DNA from 3 places in the Mesorhizobium vachelliae genome. Region 3 is predicted to be linked to each of the others. Evidence: predicted binding sites of a transcription regulator. Region 3 holds the regulator's gene; each other region holds the start of a gene.
The links. Region 3 encodes LexA, which represses DNA repair genes until DNA is damaged. Its sites were predicted from a motif close to TGTTCNNNNTGTGTTCNG; they were not measured.

Region 1: the regulator LexA is predicted to act here: its motif matches at 3,714-3,731, upstream of recA (recombinase RecA).
Region 2: the regulator LexA is predicted to act here: its motif matches at 1,847-1,864, upstream of dinB (DNA polymerase IV).

What each region holds. Positions count from the first base shown of each region.
Region 1 covers NZ_JAVIIR010000008.1:104,669-110,821, reverse strand. Annotated here, with positions in the region: gene alaS (alanine--tRNA ligase) at 1-2,169, opposite strand, end outside; gene recA (recombinase RecA) at 2,559-3,656, opposite strand; gene RFM41_RS18200 (carbohydrate kinase family protein) at 3,938-4,876, shown strand; gene RFM41_RS18195 (pseudouridine-5'-phosphate glycosidase) at 4,916-5,833, shown strand; gene RFM41_RS18190 (TfoX/Sxy family protein) at 6,040-6,153, opposite strand, start outside.
Region 2 covers NZ_JAVIIR010000034.1:178-6,330, forward strand. Annotated here, with positions in the region: gene RFM41_RS32995 (endonuclease domain-containing protein) at 1-344, opposite strand, end outside; gene dinB (DNA polymerase IV) at 505-1,770, opposite strand; gene RFM41_RS33005 (cupin domain-containing protein) at 2,038-2,418, opposite strand; gene RFM41_RS33010 (polymerase) at 2,776-3,066, shown strand; gene RFM41_RS33015 (hypothetical protein) at 3,096-3,332, shown strand; gene RFM41_RS33020 (DUF7305 domain-containing protein) at 3,358-4,575, opposite strand; gene RFM41_RS33025 (TadE/TadG family type IV pilus assembly protein) at 4,857-6,119, shown strand; gene RFM41_RS33030 (TadE/TadG family type IV pilus assembly protein) at 6,125-6,153, shown strand, end outside.
Region 3 covers NZ_JAVIIR010000008.1:318,882-325,034, reverse strand. Annotated here, with positions in the region: gene trpD (anthranilate phosphoribosyltransferase) at 1-884, shown strand, start outside; gene trpC (indole-3-glycerol phosphate synthase TrpC) at 889-1,701, shown strand; gene moaC (cyclic pyranopterin monophosphate synthase MoaC) at 1,703-2,179, shown strand; gene RFM41_RS19275 (molybdopterin molybdotransferase MoeA) at 2,179-3,384, shown strand; gene lexA (transcriptional repressor LexA) at 3,501-4,235, shown strand; gene RFM41_RS19265 (ComEC/Rec2 family competence protein) at 4,229-6,153, opposite strand, start outside.

The DNA of each region.
Region 1 (6,153 bases), 210 kb from region 3:
CCGCCTGTCCTGCTCGTCAAGATGCTTGCGCGCCGCCTCGCCGGTCAGTGCCTCGATGCGGCGCACGCCTGCGGCCACCGCGCTGTCCGAAAGGATGCGCACCAGGCCGATATCGCCTGTCGACCTTACATGCGTGCCGCCGCAAAGCTCGACGGAATAGGGCCGATTGGCCTTGGCGCCATGCAGGCCGGTGCCCATCGACACGACACGCACCTCATCGCCGTATTTTTCGCCGAACAGCGCCATCGCGCCCTCGGCGATCGCATCGTCGACCGACATCAGGCGCGTCGTCACCGGGCTGTTCTGCACGACGATCTCGTTGGCCATGCGCTCGACCTCCTCGAGCTCGTCCGACGAGATCGGCTTGTTGTGCGAGATGTCGAAACGCAGGCGCTCGGGCGCGACCAGCGAGCCCTTCTGCGCGACATGGGTGCCCAGCACCTCGCGCAGCGCCTCGTGGATGAGATGCGTCGCGGAATGGTTGGCGCGCAGCTTCGAGCGGCGGGCATGATCGACCTTGAGCTCGACGGCCGCACCTGTCGCGACCGTGCCTTTAGCCACCTTGCCGAGATGCACGAACAGGCCATCGGCCTTTTTTTGCGTGTCGGAGACCTCGATCGAGAAGCCTTCGCCGGAGATCACGCCGGTATCGCCCATCTGGCCGCCGGATTCGCCATAGAAAGGCGTCTGGTTGACGACCACGGCGACCGCATCGCCCTGGTTTGCGCTGTCGATGGTCTTGCCGTCCTTGACCAGCGCCTGGACGATGCCTTCCGCCTGTTCGGTCTCGTAGCCGAGGAATTCGGTCGCGCCGGTCTTTTCACGCACGGAGAACCAGACGGTCTCGGTCGCGGCTTCACCCGAGCCCGCCCAATGCGCGCGCGCCTCGGCCTTCTGCCGCTCCATCGCGTCGGTGAAGCCGGCGATATCGACCGAGATGCTGCGCTGGCGCAGCGCATCCTGCGTCAGATCGAGCGGGAAGCCATAGGTGTCGTAAAGCTTGAAGGCCGTCTCGCCGTCCAGCATGTCGCCGGCTTTGAGCGTCTCCGTGGCGTCCGAAAGCAGGCCGAGGCCACGCACCAGCGTCTTGCGGAAGCGTGTTTCCTCGAGCTTCAGCGTCTCGGTGATCAGCGCCTCGCCGCGCACCAACTCCGGATAGGCCTGGCCCATCTCGCGCACCAGCGCCGGCACCAGCTGCCACATCAGCGGCTCCTTCGCGCCAAGCAGCTGCGCATGGCGCATGGCGCGGCGCATGATGCGGCGCAGCACGTAGCCGCGCCCCTCATTGGACGGCAGCACGCCATCGGCCACCAGGAAGGAGGACGAGCGCAGGTGGTCCGCGATGACGCGATACGACGCTACGTTCTCCCGGTTCGGACCCTGGCCGAGCGCGGAGGACGCCGCGTCGATCAGATGCTTGAACAGGTCGGTCTCGAAGACGCTCTCGACGCCCTGCAGGATGGAGGCCATGCGCTCCAGGCCCATGCCGGTGTCGATCGAGGGGCGCGGCAGATCGATGCGCTCTTCCTTCGTCACCTGCTCATACTGCATGAACACCAGGTTCCAGAATTCCAGGAACCGGTCGCCGTCTTCCTCCGGGCTGCCGGGCGGGCCGCCCCAGATATGCTCGCCGCGGTCGATGAAGATCTCCGAGCACGGACCACAAGGGCCGGTGTCGCCCATCGCCCAGAAATTGTCCGAGGTCGGGATGCGGATGATGCGGGCGTCCGAGAAGCCGGCGATCTTCTTCCAGTAAGTCGCCGCCTCGTCGTCGGTGTGGTAGACGGTGACGAGCAGCTTGTCCTTCTTGAGGCCGAAGCCCTTGGTGATCAGGTTCCAGGCAAGCTCGATCGCACGCTCCTTGAAATAGTCGCCGAACGAGAAATTGCCGAGCATCTCGAAGAAGGTGAGATGGCGCGCGGTGTAGCCGACATTGTCGAGGTCGTTGTGCTTGCCGCCGGCGCGCACGCTCTTCTGCGCGGTCGCGGCGCGCGAATAGGAGCGCTTCTCCAGGCCGGTGAAGACGTTCTTGAACTGCACCATGCCGGCGTTGGTGAACATCAGCGTCGGATCGTTGCGCGGCACCAGCGGGCTGGAGGCGACGATCTCGTGGCCCTCCTTGCGGAAGTAGTCGAGGAATGTCGACCGGATGTCGTTCACGCCACTCATTGCATACTGCCTCTTTCGCAAGAACCGCCGGCGCTGCCGGCGGCTGATGGGCTTTCATGTTTCAGAAGATAGATGGGCCTTTTAGCGATAGCTCTTGAGCCTGTCCAGAAACACGGAAACAGGCATGTCGCCCAAAAGTGCGCAAGCGGCTTTGGGAAAACGACACGCACAAACAGACCAAGCGCAGGCGGAATTCATCGCAGCGCGACGCGCTTCGGGTCAACCGGCCGGCGAACCGCGGCTCAGCATCGCCCGCAAAACGCAAACCGCCAGCGCAGAGGCCGGCGGTTCGGGACGCAATACTCAAGAACTCGATTACATAAGCATGAGGCAATAAACCGGGATTGTGGCCGAACTCCGGCCAAGCCGGCTAATCGCCTTGTCCAACCTCACATGGCGCCGGCTTCGTCCCCGAAACCGTCGTCGCCGCCTTCGGAGCCGCCATTCTCGAGGAATTTCTCGGCGATCAGCCCGGCATTCTGCCTGAGCGCCATCTCGATCTCGCGCGCCGTGTCGGGATTGTCGCGCAGGAACAATTTGGCGTTCTCGCGGCCCTGGCCGAGACGCTGCGAATTATAGGAGAACCAGGCGCCCGACTTCTCGACCACGCCGGCCTTGACGCCGAGGTCGACGAGCTCGCCGGTCTTGGACACGCCCTCGCCATACATGATGTCGAACTCCACCACCTTGAAGGGCGGGGCCAGCTTGTTCTTGACCACCTTGACGCGGGTCTGGTTGCCGACGACTTCGTCGCGATCCTTGACCGAGCCGATGCGGCGGATGTCAAGGCGCACCGAGGCGTAGAATTTCAACGCATTGCCGCCCGTGGTCGTCTCGGGCGAGCCGAACATGACGCCGATCTTCATACGGATCTGGTTGATGAAGATGACCATGGTGTTGGAACGCGAGATCGAAGCGGTCAGCTTGCGCAGCGCCTGGCTCATCAGGCGGGCCTGGAGACCGGGCAGCGCGTCGCCCATCTCGCCTTCGATTTCGGCGCGCGGCGTCAGCGCCGCGACCGAGTCGACGACCAGCACGTCGATGGCGCCCGAACGCACCAGCGTGTCGCAGATCTCCAGCGCTTGCTCGCCGGTGTCGGGCTGCGAGATCAGCAGGTTTTCCAGGTCGACGCCGAGCTTGCGGGCATAGACCGGATCGAGCGCGTGCTCGGCATCGACGAAGGCGCAGATGCCGCCCTTCTTCTGGGCTTCCGCAACCGTGTGCAGCGCCAGCGTCGTCTTGCCCGAGCTTTCCGGCCCGTAGATCTCGACGATGCGGCCACGCGGCAGGCCGCCGACGCCGAGCGCGATATCGAGGCCGAGCGAGCCGGTCGGCACAGTTTCGATCTCGACCGCCTGCTCGTTGGCGCCGAGCCGCATGATCGAGCCCTTGCCGAAAGCGCGCTCGATTTGCGACAGCGCCGCATCCAGAGCCTTTGATTTGTCCACTGCCTTATCCTCTACAAGCCGCAAAGTATTCTGAGCCATGATACATCACCCCTTGGTCGTCAATGAAGGCCGGACAATCCGTGATCCCTGCCATTTTGTACCTTTTTTGTTCTCATTTGGCAAGAGGCAACAAATATCTGAAAAACAATCAATATCTGGATTTGTTCTATTTTTGTCTCACCAGGACTGGTGCGGGGCACAACCACTGGTCCGGAAAAGATTTCGATATCCGGCCATCCCGAATCGCGACTCCGATTGCAGGGTGACCTGAGGAAACCTAGTGTGCGCAGCCGCACGATCAACGGAAGTCACAGACCAATATGCCGACATCCCCAACTATCCTGGCGCTGGGCGGCGCCCATATCGACCGGCGCGGCCAGGTCTCCGGCATTTATGTTCCGGCAGCCTCCAACCCCGGCATGATGCGCGAGGATGTCGGCGGCGTCGTTTTCAACGCGCTGCGCAGCGTGGTGAAGCGCGGCGTATCGGCCTCGCTGATCTCGGTGCGCGGCGGCGACGCGGCGGCGGACACGGTCGCCTCGGCGATCGACGGCGCCGGGATAACGGATCTCTCGGTGGTGTTTCTTGACCGCACGACGCCGAGCTACACGGCGCTGATCGACGCCGAGGGCGAGTTGATCGTCGGGCTGGCCGACATGGCGCTCTACGATCTCGCCTTTCCCAAGCAGATAAGGCGTTCCAAGGTGCGCGAGGCGATCGCCGCGGCCGACGCCATCCTGTGCGACGCCAACCTGCCAACGGCCGCGCTCGAGCGCCTGGTGGCGCAGGCCGGCGGCCGGCCGGTCTTCGCCATCGCCGTCTCGCCGGCCAAGGTCGTTCGGCTGGCCCCATTGCTCGGGAATTTGTCGCTGCTTTTCATGAACCGCCGCGAAGCCGCCGCGCTGGTCGGCGCCGAACTGTCCGGCAAAGCTCTTGTCGACGCGCTCAGGCGGGTTGGCCTGAATGCCGGCGTGGTCACGGCCGGCAGCGCTCCTGTGCTGGGCTTCGACGGCACCGGCATCTTCGAGATCGACCCGCCCGCGCCGCGCCGAGTCGCCGACGTAACCGGCGCCGGCGACGCCCTGACCGGCGCGACGGTCGCCGCGTTGCTGCGCGGCCTGCCGCTGCGCGCAGCGCTGCGCGAAGGCCTTGCGGCGGCGATGCTCGCCATCGAGAGCCCTGAAGCCGTGCCGTCCTTCACGAGCGCCAACTTCGGCCAAGCGCTTGCGCTTGTGCCGGAGGCACGGGAGGTGGCATAGGGCTACCAACCCTCTACTTCCTCCTGATCGGAGACAGCCATGACGCCCGAGACCGCCCGCCCCTTCATCGATATCCATCCGCCCGTGGCGGAGGCGCTCGCCGCGGGTCGGCCCGTGGTGGCGCTGGAAAGCACCATCATCACCCACGGCATGCCCTACCCCGACAATGGCGCGATGGCGGCCAAGGTCGAGCGGATCATTATCGACGTCGGCGTGGTGCCGGCGACGATCGCCGTGGTCAACGGCCGCATCAAGATCGGCCTGTCCGACGGCGAACGCGAATCGCTCGCCATGACGGGCGACGCCATGAAGCTGTCGCGCGCCGATATCGGCTTCGCGGTCGCTCAAAAGCGCACAGGCGGCACCACGGTTGCGGCCAGCATGATCGCCGCGCATATGGCCGGCATAAAAGTCTTCGCCACCGGCGGCATCGGCGGCGTCCACAAGGGCGCGGAGAAGAGCTTCGACATCTCGGCCGACCTCGACGAGCTGGCGCGCACGCCGGTCATCGTCGTCTCGGCCGGCGCCAAGGCGATCCTCGACATCGAAAAGACACTGGAGGTGCTGGAAACGCGCGGCGTGCCGGTCATCGGCCATGGCTGCGAGACCATGCCGGCATTCTGGTCGAGGCAGTCGCCTTTCCGCGCGCCGCTGACGCTGCACGCGCCTGAAGACATCGCGCATTTCTACCGCACGCGCCAGGCGCTGGGCCTGGGCGGCGGCATCCTCATCGCCAATCCGGTGCCGCGGAATGACGAGATTCCAGCCGACGAGATGGACGGCTACATCCAGGCGGCACAAAAGGCCGCCGAGGCACAGAAGGTCACCGGCAAGGCGGTCACGCCGTTCCTCTTGTCGAAGATCCTTGAGCTGACCGGCGGCCGTAGCTTGAAGACCAACATCGCGCTGGTCGAGAACAATGCGCGGCTGGCGGCGGAGATCGCCAAGGCGTTGTAGGGAACGCCGCGCAGCCCCCTCACCCGGATTGCCAAGGCCGAATTGCGAAGAGCAATTCGGGGCAACCCGACCTCTCCCCTAGGGGAGAGGAGCTTGCCGGCGCCTGCGCCAAGCTCTTCTCCCCAACGGGGAGAAGGTGGCCGCGAAGCGGCCGGATGAGGGGGCAGCCTCGACGTGACCTTCACAGTGTTTCAACAGCGGACCAATCACTTCCCAGCCCTTCGTCCCGCCTCATAGGCCCGCCGCGCCCACACCGCCATCTCGTCCGGATCGTCAAACGCGTTGTCGGGCACGCTCCAATAGGGCATCGCCACGTCCTT
Region 2 (6,153 bases), on a different contig from region 3:
ATAACAATATGCTGGCAGACATTGTCGATATCGCGGATGACATCGCCATTCCAGAAGCGCAGGACTATCCAGCAATCCTGCTCCAAGCGCTTGGTTCTAACCTCGTCAGCGTCCGCACTATCTGCGTCGCTGTGTTGTGAGCCATCGACCTCGACGATCAGCTTCTTCTGCGGGCAGGCAAAGTCGACAATATAGCTCGCGATCGGAAACTGCCTACGGAAGCCGAGGCCCATGAGTCGATGTGCACGAAGCTCGTTCCACAGCTTCAACTCGGCATCGGTCATGACCTTACGCATCGATCTCGCGTTGGCGCGATGTCTCGGCGGCAGAGGCGTATGTGGCATGGTCAGGCTTGGGTTGTAAGAGTTGTGTCGCCCACGTTTCTACTCTACGGCGCCCCCCTCTGTCCTGCCGGACATCTCCCCCACGAGGGGGGAGATTGGCCGTCGCGGCTGCTTTCGCCAATCTCTTACGTCGCATGAGAGAGTCGCCGGCCGCTCCCCCTCACAACGCCTTCTCCGCCAGCTCCCTGAACCCGTCCGGCACCGAGCGCGCCGCTTCAAGCGCCACCGTGCCGTAGCCGACCGCTTCCTTGCCGAAGCGCTGGCGGATCTTGTCGATGGCGCGGTCGGCGCCGAAGCGGGCAAGGCCCTTGCGGCTGCCGGGCTTCAGCTTCTCGTCCGCCAGGCCGAGCGGCAGTTCGAGCTGCAGCTCGGCATGCTCCTCCAGATGCGAGACGGAGATGGCGAGCAGCGAGATGTCCCGCTCGCCCGGATGCGCGGCAAGCACGCCGCGCACCAGCTCCTCGGCGATTTCGGCCAGCATGGCGGTGGCCTGGATCGGCTGGTCGAGCGTGATCGAGCGGCTCACCGCGCGCATGTCGGCGAAGCGAACGCGCACTGTGACCGTGCGGCCCGGCCGGTCTTTGGCGCGCAGGCGACTTGCGACGCGGTCAGCCAGATGCAGCAGCGTCGGCACGAAGACGCGCGGCAGCGCGGGCTTCCTGCCAAGCGCCGACTGCGCGCCGGCGGAATGCGCTCGTCGATGCGTCTCAAGTTTGCGTGGGTCGCGGTTCCAGGCGAGCGCGGCGAGCTTCTGGCCGGCGGCATGGCCGATCAGCCGTTCCAGCGCGCCGCTATGCGTGCGCGCCAGCTGCCCGATCGTCTCGACGCCGATCTCGGCCAGCCTCGCCTTGGTCGCCGGGCCGACACCCCACATCAGCGTTACGGGCAAGTCGTGCAGGAAGGAAAGCTCGGTGCCGGGCTCGACCACCACCAGCCCGTCGGGCTTGGCTACCTGCGAGGCGATCTTGGCGAGATGCTTCGTCCGCGCCACGCCGATCGAGATCGGCAGGCCGAGCTCGGCCTTCACCCGCTCGCGGATTTTTCGCGCGATCTCTTGAGGCGATCCGAACAGATGCGTGCAGCCGGCGACGTCGGCAAAGGCCTCGTCGATCGAGATGCGCTCGACCAGCGGCGTGAAATCGCCGAGCACCTTGATCGCTGCGTCGCCGAGGCGCTGATACTCGCTGAAGCGGCCGCCGACGAAGATGAGCTGCGGGCAGAGCTCGCGCGCCTTGCGGCCGGGCATGCCGCCGCGCACGCCGAAGATTTTGGCCTCATAGGAAGCCGCCAGCACCACGCCGCCGCCGACGGCGATCGGCTTGCCGCGCAGCGACGGGTCGAGCAACTGCTCGACGGAGGCGTAGAAGGCGTCAAGATCGGCATGCAGGATGGTGGCGGCACTTGCAGCGGCGTTCGTTCCGAGCATCCCGCGCTCCTGTCTGCGGCCCACCGCCCTGCCGCGCTGCAGCATTAGATTTCTCTGTTGGAACAGGGCGGATTTCAGGAACAGAGAGAGAACAAAAGCAGTCTCGTGTCAAGCGCACGTAAGGCAGTTTCGTTTGTCTACGGGCAAACGAACGAGGTGCTTCATTCGAATGAATGAGACGGCGTTTGCACCCGCGAAAGGGATCGGAGCGACGGCTCGCCCCAATCCCACGGCAGGCCTGCCTTCGCGGCCGGTCCATGAGCCGTCTTATGCAGGCTTGGCGTATTGCTCGGCGCTCAGCACCTCGATGCACTGGAACGGCTGGCTGCCTTCGACCCAGGCGTCGTGGCCGGGCGGGATGGTGTAGGAAGAGCCGGCCTCGAAGGTCTTTTGTGTGCCGTCTGTCAGCCGCACCGTGATCGAGCCGGATACGACATAGCCGACATGCGAGACCTGGCAACTGTCGGTCTTGACCACCGGCTTGACGCATTCGGACCATTTCCAGCCCGGCTGCATGTTCATCCGCCCGAGCGTATAGCCCGGCAGCCGGACGATCTCGACACGCGTCTTGGCAGGCGCGCGGACCTCGTCGGGATTGTTGTGCGATTTGGATTCGAATTTTGTCACGTTCATTGCAACTTCGGTCATGGTAGCCCTCCCATGTGTGAAGCGGCGCCTGACGTTGCGATCGTCGGCGACCGCCATCTATTCATAAGCCTTATTATGAGTGATTGCTAATGTAATCGGGGCGACCATGAGCTCGGCCAAGCGCTTGGTGCGTTGTCGTGGAAGGCGAGTGTTCGCGGCCGGGCGACGGTCCCGGAGCAGGTTCGGACCGAAGTCTCACCGCGGCAACGCAGAGGCCCGAGATGCCGATTTGGAGGCAACCGTAGCGGCTTCATTTCATTGGCTAGCAAGCCGCCGGACAAAGTCCCTTCATCGGCGGTTGACGACGGGTGCCCGCCATTCCTGCGATATGGCGGGCACTCCTTCCTGGGGCCGCTCTTGGAGTTGCTGGCCATGCAACCCGGCAAGATCATCGCGAACCTGTTTGCCACGCTGCTTTTTGCCGGCCTGGTCGGGGGCGTCTTCCTGCTCTTCGGCAGGCCGCTCTCGCCACAAAGCCATGCCCAGATGGTAGTCCTTCTTCCAATCGACACGATCGCCACCGGATCGGTGCGCAAGGCCTGTGTCGAGCCGTGCCTGCCGGCCCGCTTTGATCTCAAGCTCGCGCCCGTCAGGCCACCGGATGAAGGCAGGCGAGGGAACCAGTCCGCGGCTCATGCCGTTGAATGAGCGAAGGGATGGCGCTGGCGGAGGCCGCCATGAATAATTTCGAACTCATCGATCTTCTATGCGTCATCAACGCATGCGCGAGCGATCGTTTGGCCGGGCGTGTCGTGCCGATGTCGAAGGCTGTCGAGGAATTGCGCGTCTTGACCGGCGATTTCGTCTCGTCGGATGAGGATGCGACCAACGCCTTGACGCAGGTCGCGCTCGAGCGCGGCTGCGCGGTGCTTTTCGACGAGCAGGCGGGCGCGGATATCGTGGGCCACGCGTAATCTCCGACAGATGGGAGACTGGTGCTTATTTCGCCAGGGTGATCATCCGACCCGCATACGCCGCCAGGCCCCCCAGCTCGGCCGTGCAATCGGACTTTACGGCCGAGTTTCCAATCATCGCGACGGTATCGCCGACCAGCCGCAGGCAACTGCCCTGGGCGTTCATGTCCGAATTTCCGGTATAGGTGATGGCGGCGTCGGGGGCGTAGATGAAACCGCTGACCACCGATCCGGATCCGCCGTTGAGCGTCAGCGGCTGGGTGTTACCATGCGCCTGGAAGATGGTGATGCCGGCGTAAGGGCCGCTCGTCGGCGGTGAGAGGTTCACCTGCTCGTTGGCGTTGATGTAAAGCTGCGAGTTCTCCATCAGGAAGATCGTCACGCCCTGGCCGGTAAGGCTGCCGTTGCCGCCCGGCTTTATGGTGACGTTGCGAAAGATGTAGGTGCCGGGATTGAGGGTGATCTTTCCCGACAGGGTCTTGTCGCAATAGGTGCCCGGCGAGAGCGTCACCGTTTTGCCGTTGGGCACCGGCAGGCAGAGCGTGTAGGCAGGCGGAACGACATTGGCCAGCGGATCGAACGAAGCATACTGGTTCTCATGTGGCGCGCCGCAGGAAAGCGTGGCGTTGGGCGGCGTCAGCCCTTGCGTGCCGCCGACCGTCGAGACGCAGCCCGCGCTGACGATCGCCGAGCCTCCGCGATTGACGGCATCGGGCGCGTCCGAATTGGCCGCGATCACGCAGCCGTTCATCGCCACATTGGTCGAGCCCTGCAGGTTGACCGCGCTGTCGGCGTGCTGATTGAGCGCAAGCACGCAGGCTTGCGCGCCGGGCTTGAGCTTGACCAAGGCTGAGCGCGTCGCCGGCCAGGCCGGCATGCCGCTGATGAAGGCCGGCCGGCTGATGCTCGACGACAGCGAAATGAAATAGGCGCCCGGATCACCGCTTGCGCTGGCCTGGAAGGCGGCGAGGCTGCCCGACAGCTCCTGCGCGTCGGTTGCGCTCATATTGGCCGCGAAGAAGGTCTGGCCGAGTTGCTGCACGTCGCTCGCCGACATGCTTGCCTGGTATCTCGTGCCTATCGCCAGGCCGGCCGCATCCAGCGAGTTCTGCAACTGCGCGGCGTCGTCGCTCGTGCCTATCAGGTCGATGGACGCCGCCACGCCAAGCATAAGCGGAACCATGGCGACCGCGGCCGCGACCGCGAAGTTGCCGCGCCTCGATGCCAAAAACCGTCCCAACATGGAGCCTATCCTCGCCGATATGCGGTATGTGATAGGCGCGCCGTCTCAACGAGCGATTTGCAAAAAAGATAAAATGCAGAAAGTGCTAAAATATTAGCTTTTACATATGCTTACATCTTAAGTCCGATATATGTTAGGCCTTAGGTCTTAGTCGGCGCGGCGCAAGGTGGGGACAGCGGAGCGCGAGGGGCCTACCGGCAAAAGTCGAGCGAAATAATTAGGCATTCGTTCATACCGCAATGATGACGTGAGGGCTGGGATAGCTTGGGGCGCGCTTGGCCATGGCCTTTTCGGGCGGTTTCTTCAGACATCTTTTTTCTCGACTTTCTTTTCGACGCTTTTGCGAAGGCAAGGGCGGCAATGTCGCGACCATATTCGCGCTCACCCTGCCGGTCGTCGTCGGCGGCGCGGGGCTCGGCATAGAGACCTCCTACTGGTACTATTCAAGCCTGAAGCTACAGGCGATCGCCGACGCCGCCGCCTACGCCGGCGCGTTGGAAAAGGTCCAGGGGTCCGACACCGCGACGATTACGGCGGCCGCCACGTCATCGGCCGCCTCTAACGGGCTGGGCGGGGGCACCATCGTCGTCAATACGCCGCCCACTTCGGGGCCAAACACGGCCAAGAAGGCGGTGGAGGTCATCCTCAACCAGAACCTCGACCGCATTTTCACGTCCGTTTTCACACAGACGAAGGTTCCGGAGCAGGCGAGGGCGGTGGCGCTGATCACCGACGCTTCGAAGGCATGCATGGAAGCGCTCAACCCCTCGGCCTCCCAGGCGGCGCTCTTTTCAGGCAGCACCAGCGTCAAGCTGACCGGATGCGTTATCATGGCGAATTCGATTGCCAACGATGCCATCAAGGTGCAGGGGTCGGCGGGACTTCAGGCCGATTGCCTGATTTCAGCCGGCGGCGTGGTGCTGAACAACCCGGTGACCACCGTCTGCAAGGCCCCGATCACCCAGGCCCTGCCGGCGGCCGATCCGTTCGCTAGTCTCCCTGCGCCCGCCGCTACCAACCCGTGCCAGAACGTCAACGGCAACAAGACGACCCAGACGATCCAGCCGGGCACCTACTGCAATGGCATGAGCCTCAATGGCAATGTCGCGCTTTCTTCCGGCGTTTATGTCCTGCAGGGCAATTTGAAGATCAACGCTGGCGCGGTCATCACCTGCGCCGCACCCTGCACCGGCGTGACCATCTTCATGGCGGGCAGCAACACCGTCAGCATGAACGGCAATGCGACCGTGACGCTGAGCGCGCCGACCTCAGGCACCTATTCCGGCGTGCTGTTCTACGGCGACAGGACGGGAACCGCGGCGCAGAGCACCTTCAACGGCACCGCGAACTCGCTTTTGACCGGCGCGATCTACTTCCCCAGGCAGCAGGTCAACTATCTTGGCAATTTCTCGGGCGTGAACGGCTGCACGCAGGTCGTTGCCGACACCATCCAGTGGTCGGGCAATTCGACCATCAATCAGGACTGCTCCAGCCTTGGGATGAAGGACATTCCGGCGGCACAGTCGGTCGCGGTCGTCGAGTGAAACCTGTGGCCAGCCAACTCTTTACGGCCATTCG
Region 3 (6,153 bases):
TGATGGCGCTGCGCGTGCGCGGCGAGACCGTGAGCGAGATATCCGGCGCGGTGGCGACGATGCGCGCCAAGATGCTGCGTGTCGAGGCGCCGCACGGCGCCATCGACATCGTCGGCACCGGCGGCGACAATTCGCACTCGCTCAACATCTCGACCGCTTCGGCCTTCGTCATCGCCGCCGCCGGGGTGCCGGTCGCCAAGCATAACAATCGCGGCCTGTCCTCGCTGACCGGCTCCGCCGACGTGTTGATGGCGCTGGGCGTCAAAATAGACATCTCGCCGGAGATGATCAGCCGCTGCATCCGCGAGGCCGGTATCGGCTTCATGTTCGCGCCAGCGCACCATCCGGCGATGAAGCATGTCGGACCGACCCGCGTCGAGCTCGGCACGCGCACCATCTTCAATCTGCTCGGACCGCTGTCGAACCCCGCCGGCGTCAGCCGCCAGGTGGTCGGCGTCTTCCTGCCGGAATGGATCATGCCGGTGGCCGACACGCTGAAGGCGCTGGGCGCCGATCACGCCTGGGTCGTCCATGGCGACGGCTATGACGAGATCACCACGACGGGCGAGACCCAGGTGGCGGAGCTTGCTGGCGGCGAGATCCGCAGCTTCACCCTGACGCCGGAAGCCGTCGAGCTGAAGCGGCACACCAAGGAAGAGCTGCGCGGCGGCGATGCGGCCTACAACGCCAAGGAACTGCGCGATATGCTGGGCGGAGCGGCCGGTGCTTATCGCGACACGGTGTTGATGAATGCCAGCGCCGGGCTGGTCGTGGCCGGCAAGGTGACGACTTTGGCAGACGGCATCGCGGCGGCGGCGCAAGCGATCGACAGCGGCCGTGCGCTCGGCGTGCTGGACAAGCTCATCGAGATTTCGAACGGATAAGGCCTTGTCGGATATCCTGCGCAAGATCGAAGCCTATAAGCGCGACGAGATCGCAGCGGCGAAGGCGAAAGTACCGCTGGCCGAGATCAAGGCGCGGGCGAAGGATGCCGATGCGACGCGCGGTTTTTTGGCGGCGCTCGAGGCGAAGCGCAGAGCGGGGAGCTTCGGCCTAATCGCCGAAATCAAGAAGGCCAGCCCTTCCAAGGGCCTGATCCGCGCCGATTTCGATCCGCCGGCGCTGGCCAGAGCCTATCAGAAAGGTGGCGCGGCCTGCCTTTCTGTACTGACCGACGCACCGTCCTTCCAGGGCGCGCCGGAATTTCTCACCAATGCGCGTAAGGCGGTGACCCTGCCCGCGTTGCGCAAGGATTTCCTGTTCGACCCTTACCAGGTCTACGAAGCGCGCGCCTGGGGCGCAGACGCCATCCTGATCATCATGGCGAGCGTGGACGACGCGCTCGCCAGGGAGCTTGAAGCGACGGCCTTCGAGCTCGGCATGGACGCTCTGGTCGAGGTGCATGACGAAAAGGAAATGCAGCGCGCGCTTGGTCTGTCTTCGCGCCTGATCGGCATCAATAACCGCGATTTGCGGACCTTCGAGACAAGCCTCGATGTTTCGGAGCGGCTGGCGGCCATGGTGCCGGCGGACCGGCTGCTGGTCAGCGAAAGCGGCATCTTCACGCATCAGGATTGCCGCCGGCTGGAGAAGAGCAGGATCGGCACCTTCCTCGTCGGCGAGAGCCTGATGCGGCAGGCCGACGTGGCTGCCGCGACCGAGCTTCTGCTGACGGGCAAGGCGCCGGCCGAGGCCATCTGAGATGGCCCTAACCCATCTTGGCGCCAAAGGCGAAGCCAACATGGTCGATGTCGGCCGCAAGGCCGAGACGACACGCACCGCGATCGCCGAAGGTTTTGTGTCGATGCGGCCTGAAACGCTGGAGATGATTCTCGCCGGCGACGCCAAGAAAGGCGACGTGCTGGGCACCGCGCGCATCGCCGGGATCATGGCCGCGAAGAAGACGCACGAGCTGATCCCGCTTTGCCATCCGCTGCTTTTGACGAAGGTTGCCGTCGAGATCGAGCCGGACCAGGCATTGCCCGGTCTCAAGGTCACCGCGCTTGCGCGCGTCACCGGCAAGACCGGCGTGGAGATGGAGGCGCTGACCGCCGCTTCGGTCGCCTGCCTCACCATCTACGACATGGCCAAGGCGGCGGACCGCGGCATGGTGATTTCCGGCATCCGGCTGGTCGAGAAGACCGGCGGCAAGTCCGGCGACTACAAGGTGGATGCCTGATGGCCCTGGTTCCGGTCGCCGAAGCGCTCGAACGCCTTCTCGACGGCGCGGCACCATTGCCCAGCGAAAGCATTCCGCTGGCCGAAGCGGCCGGGCGGGTCCTGGCGGAACCGGTCGTGGCGCTGCGCACGCAGCCGCCCTTCAACGCCTCGGCCATGGACGGCTACGCCACGCGTTCCAGCGACGTCGCTTCGGCGCCGGCCGAGCTCCAGGTCATAGGCATGGCGCCCGCCGGGCGCGGTTTCTCTGGAACCGTCGGCGAAGGCCAGGCCGTGCGCATCTTCACCGGCGCGCCGCTGCCTGAAGGCGCCGACACCATCGTCATCCAGGAGAACGTGCGCGATCTCGGCAATGGCAGGATCGAGGTGACGGAACCAACCGCGGAAGCACGCAATGTGCGCCGCCGTGGACTCGACTTCGTCCAGGGCGACGTTCTGCTCGAAAAGGGTCGCGTGCTCGATGCCGCAGCGCTTTCGCTGGCGGCCTCGGCCAACCACCCTGCCTTGAACGTCGTGCGCCGGCCGCTGGTCGCAATCATCGCCACCGGCGATGAATTGCTGCCGCCGGGCAGCACACTCGGCCCCGACCAGATCATTTCATCGAATGCCTATGGCGTCGTCGCCGCAGCCCAGTCGGTCGGCGCGCGCGCGCTCGATCTCGGCATCGCCGCCGACCGCAAGGAGGCGATCGCCGCGCTGGTCCGGAAAGCGGTCGAGGCGAATGCCGATGTCATCGTCACGCTCGGCGGCGCCTCGGTCGGCGATCACGACCTGATCCACGACGTGCTGACCGGCGAAGGCATGAGGCTCGACTTCTGGAAGATCGCCATGCGCCCCGGCAAACCGCTGATGTTCGGCCGGCTTGGCAATGTCCGCTGCGTCGGCCTGCCTGGGAATCCGGTGGCAAGCATCGTCTGCTCGCAACTCTTCCTGAAGCCGCTGCTTGGCCGGCTCGGCGGCCGCGACCACAGGCAGGACGTGCGGACCGCCCGGCTGGGGGCCGCGATGCACGCCAACGACCTCAGGCAGGACTATGTGCGCGCCGTGGTGCGAGACAATGACGGCACGCTCGTCGCGACTCCATTCGGCATCCAGGACTCCTCGATGCTCAGGATGCTCGCCGACGCCAACGCCCTGATCGTGCGCGAGCCCTTCGCGCCGGCTGCCGAGACCGGCGCCGAGTGCAGCGTTCTGATGTTACGCTGAACAAAACGTCAACAAATTCACTAAACTTTAAACGGTTGCGGAACACAACTGGAACAGATAGTGTTTGTTCTGGGTTTGTTTTTCTGATTCTGGTTTCAGAACCCATGGGGGCCGCCATGCTGACGCGCAAACAACATGAACTTCTGATGTTCATCCACGAAAGGCTGAAGGAGAGCGGGATTCCGCCGTCTTTCGACGAGATGAAGGAAGCGCTCGACCTCGCCTCCAAGTCCGGCATCCACCGGCTGATCACGGCGCTGGAGGAGCGCGGCTTCATTCGCCGGCTGCCGAACCGGGCGCGTGCGCTGGAAGTGCTGCGCCTGCCCGACTCGATCGCGCCAGGCCTCAATGCGGCGAGGAAGTTCTCGCCGAGCGTCATCCAGGGCGGCCAGGGCAATCTCAGCCGTCAGGTCAAGCCCGCAGCCCCCTCGCGCACGCCGACGCCGAGCAATGACGACGATGCCGGCTCGGCTGTGTCCATTCCGGTGATGGGCCGCATCGCCGCAGGCGTGCCGATCGACGCCATCCAGCACCAGACGCATTCGATCACGGTGCCCCCGGACATGATCGCCGGCGGCGAGCATTATGCGCTGGAGGTCAAAGGCGACTCGATGATCGAGGCCGGCATCTTCGACGGCGATACCGTCATCATCCGCAATGCCAACACGGCAAGCCCGGGCGAGATCGTGGTGGCGCTGGTCGACGACCAGGAAGCGACGCTCAAGCGCTTCCGCCGCAAGGGTGCCTCGATCGCGCTGGAGGCGGCCAACCCGGCCTACGAAACCCGCATCTTCGGACCGGATCGGGTGAAGGTGCAGGGCAAGCTCGTCGGGCTGATCCGCCGCTACTGATCCGGTTGCGAAGGTTTCGCATCCGCCCGCTCAGGCTTTTGATAAGGCGCCAGTCCTCTCGCCTCTCGAGTATACTTCCGCTGTTCGTGCCAGGGCCGGTACGGCTGCTCGACAGCATATTGGATCGCCGGCCGCGCGGTTGCCGATTGCGGATCGAAGAAGACGGCGGCGCTGCCGTCGCGCGCCAGCTGCCGCTTGGTGACGACAAGCACGCGCGGATCGCGGCAGGGATTGTAGGCGGTGGCGTCGTTGATGATGATGAGGTCGGCGAAGCCGCAGGCCGGCCGGGCGCTGTCGCGGTTTTCGGCGAGCGCAACGATGGCGCCGGATGGATGCCGGCCGATGCAGAGGTCGCCGGTGCAATAGAAGGGCGAGCCGGGCGGCAGGTCGACGGGATCGGCGATGTCCAGCGCATCTTTGGCGAACATTTCCGGCGGCACGATTTCCTCGGCTTTCAGCGCACGTTTCCAATTGTCGGTGGTGAACTCGTTGGAGCGTGCGCGATTGACGGCAAGCTGGCCGCCGCCGATCGGCATCGCCACCAGATGCGCGTCCTCCGAAATGAGCACATCCGGCGTGCGGACATGAGGTATGGCCAGCAGCGCGGCGAGCGCGAAGGGAACGGCGGCAAGCCTCAGCCAGGTGGTGGCCATCGTCGCGATGACCAGCGCGATCGTGGCCAGCAGCACCGACTGGATCGAGATCAGCCCGACGGCGTCGACCGGCGAGCGCTCGGATATCCATGCCGAAATGGCGATCATCGCCGTCAGCCCCTTGCCCATGACAAAGAGGAAGGGTCCATCGAAGCCGAAGGGCATGGCTAGCGCGCTCAACACGGCAAAGGGCATGACGATCAGCGAGACGATCGGCATGACCGCCAGATTGGCGAGCAGGCTAAGCGGCGACACGCGCTGAAAGTGCCAGATCGCAAACAGCAACGTCGCGCTTCCCGCGATGAGCGACGTCATGGCGGCGCCGCCCACGCCGACCGCCAGTTTTCGCGACAGGAACCCGAGGAACGAACGTTTTGCCGGTGGCGCGGTCGTTTTGCCGGCGCGATAGTCGGCAAAGCCCGCATAGGCGCCGACCAGGGCTGCTGTGGCGGCGAAGGACATCTGGAAGCTCGGGCCGACCACTTCGTGCGGCGAGACAAGGATCACGGCAATGGCCGAGATCGACAGGTTGCGCATGGTGAGCGCCGCGCGGTCGAAGAGTACGGCGGCGAGCATCACGGCCAGCATGATGAAGCTTCGCTCGGCCGCCACCACGATGCCGGAGATGACGAGGTAAGCGGCGATCGAGATCAGTGCTATTCCAGCGGCATATTTCTTCACCGGCCGGCGCGACGAGAAATCGGGAAACAGCGCGAAGACGCCGCGCAAAAGCACCATGATCGTGCCGGCGACCAGCGCCATGTGCAGGCCGGAGATCGAGATGATGTGGTAGATGCCGGTGCGCCGCATCGACTCGTTGATCGCTTCCGGAATGCCGGCGCGCACGCCGACGATCAGCGCCGCCGCGATCTCACCCTCGGACCCGCCGATGCTGCTCCTGATGTGATCGGCGATCCCTTCGCGCGCGTTTTCGACCGCCGATGCGACGCGCGCGCCAAAGGGCGCCTCCGCTGGCGCAATCAGTTTCGGATCGCCCAGGAAAAAGCCGCTGCCGCCGATGCCGGCAAAGTAGCTGTCGAAGGAAAAGTCGTAGCTGTCCGGCCGAACCGGGCCGGTCGGCGGCAGCAGCTTGGCATAGCCGGTCAGCATCGAGCCGGCGGTCATGCCGGGCGGGATCCTGCGTGCCGACAGCCTGACGCGGTCCGGCGCGTAGCGCAGCTTCGGATGCTCCGTTGAAATCAGATCGATGGTCAGCCGGACACGGCCATTGGCCATCGCCTCGGCGGTGACGAGGCGACCCGTCA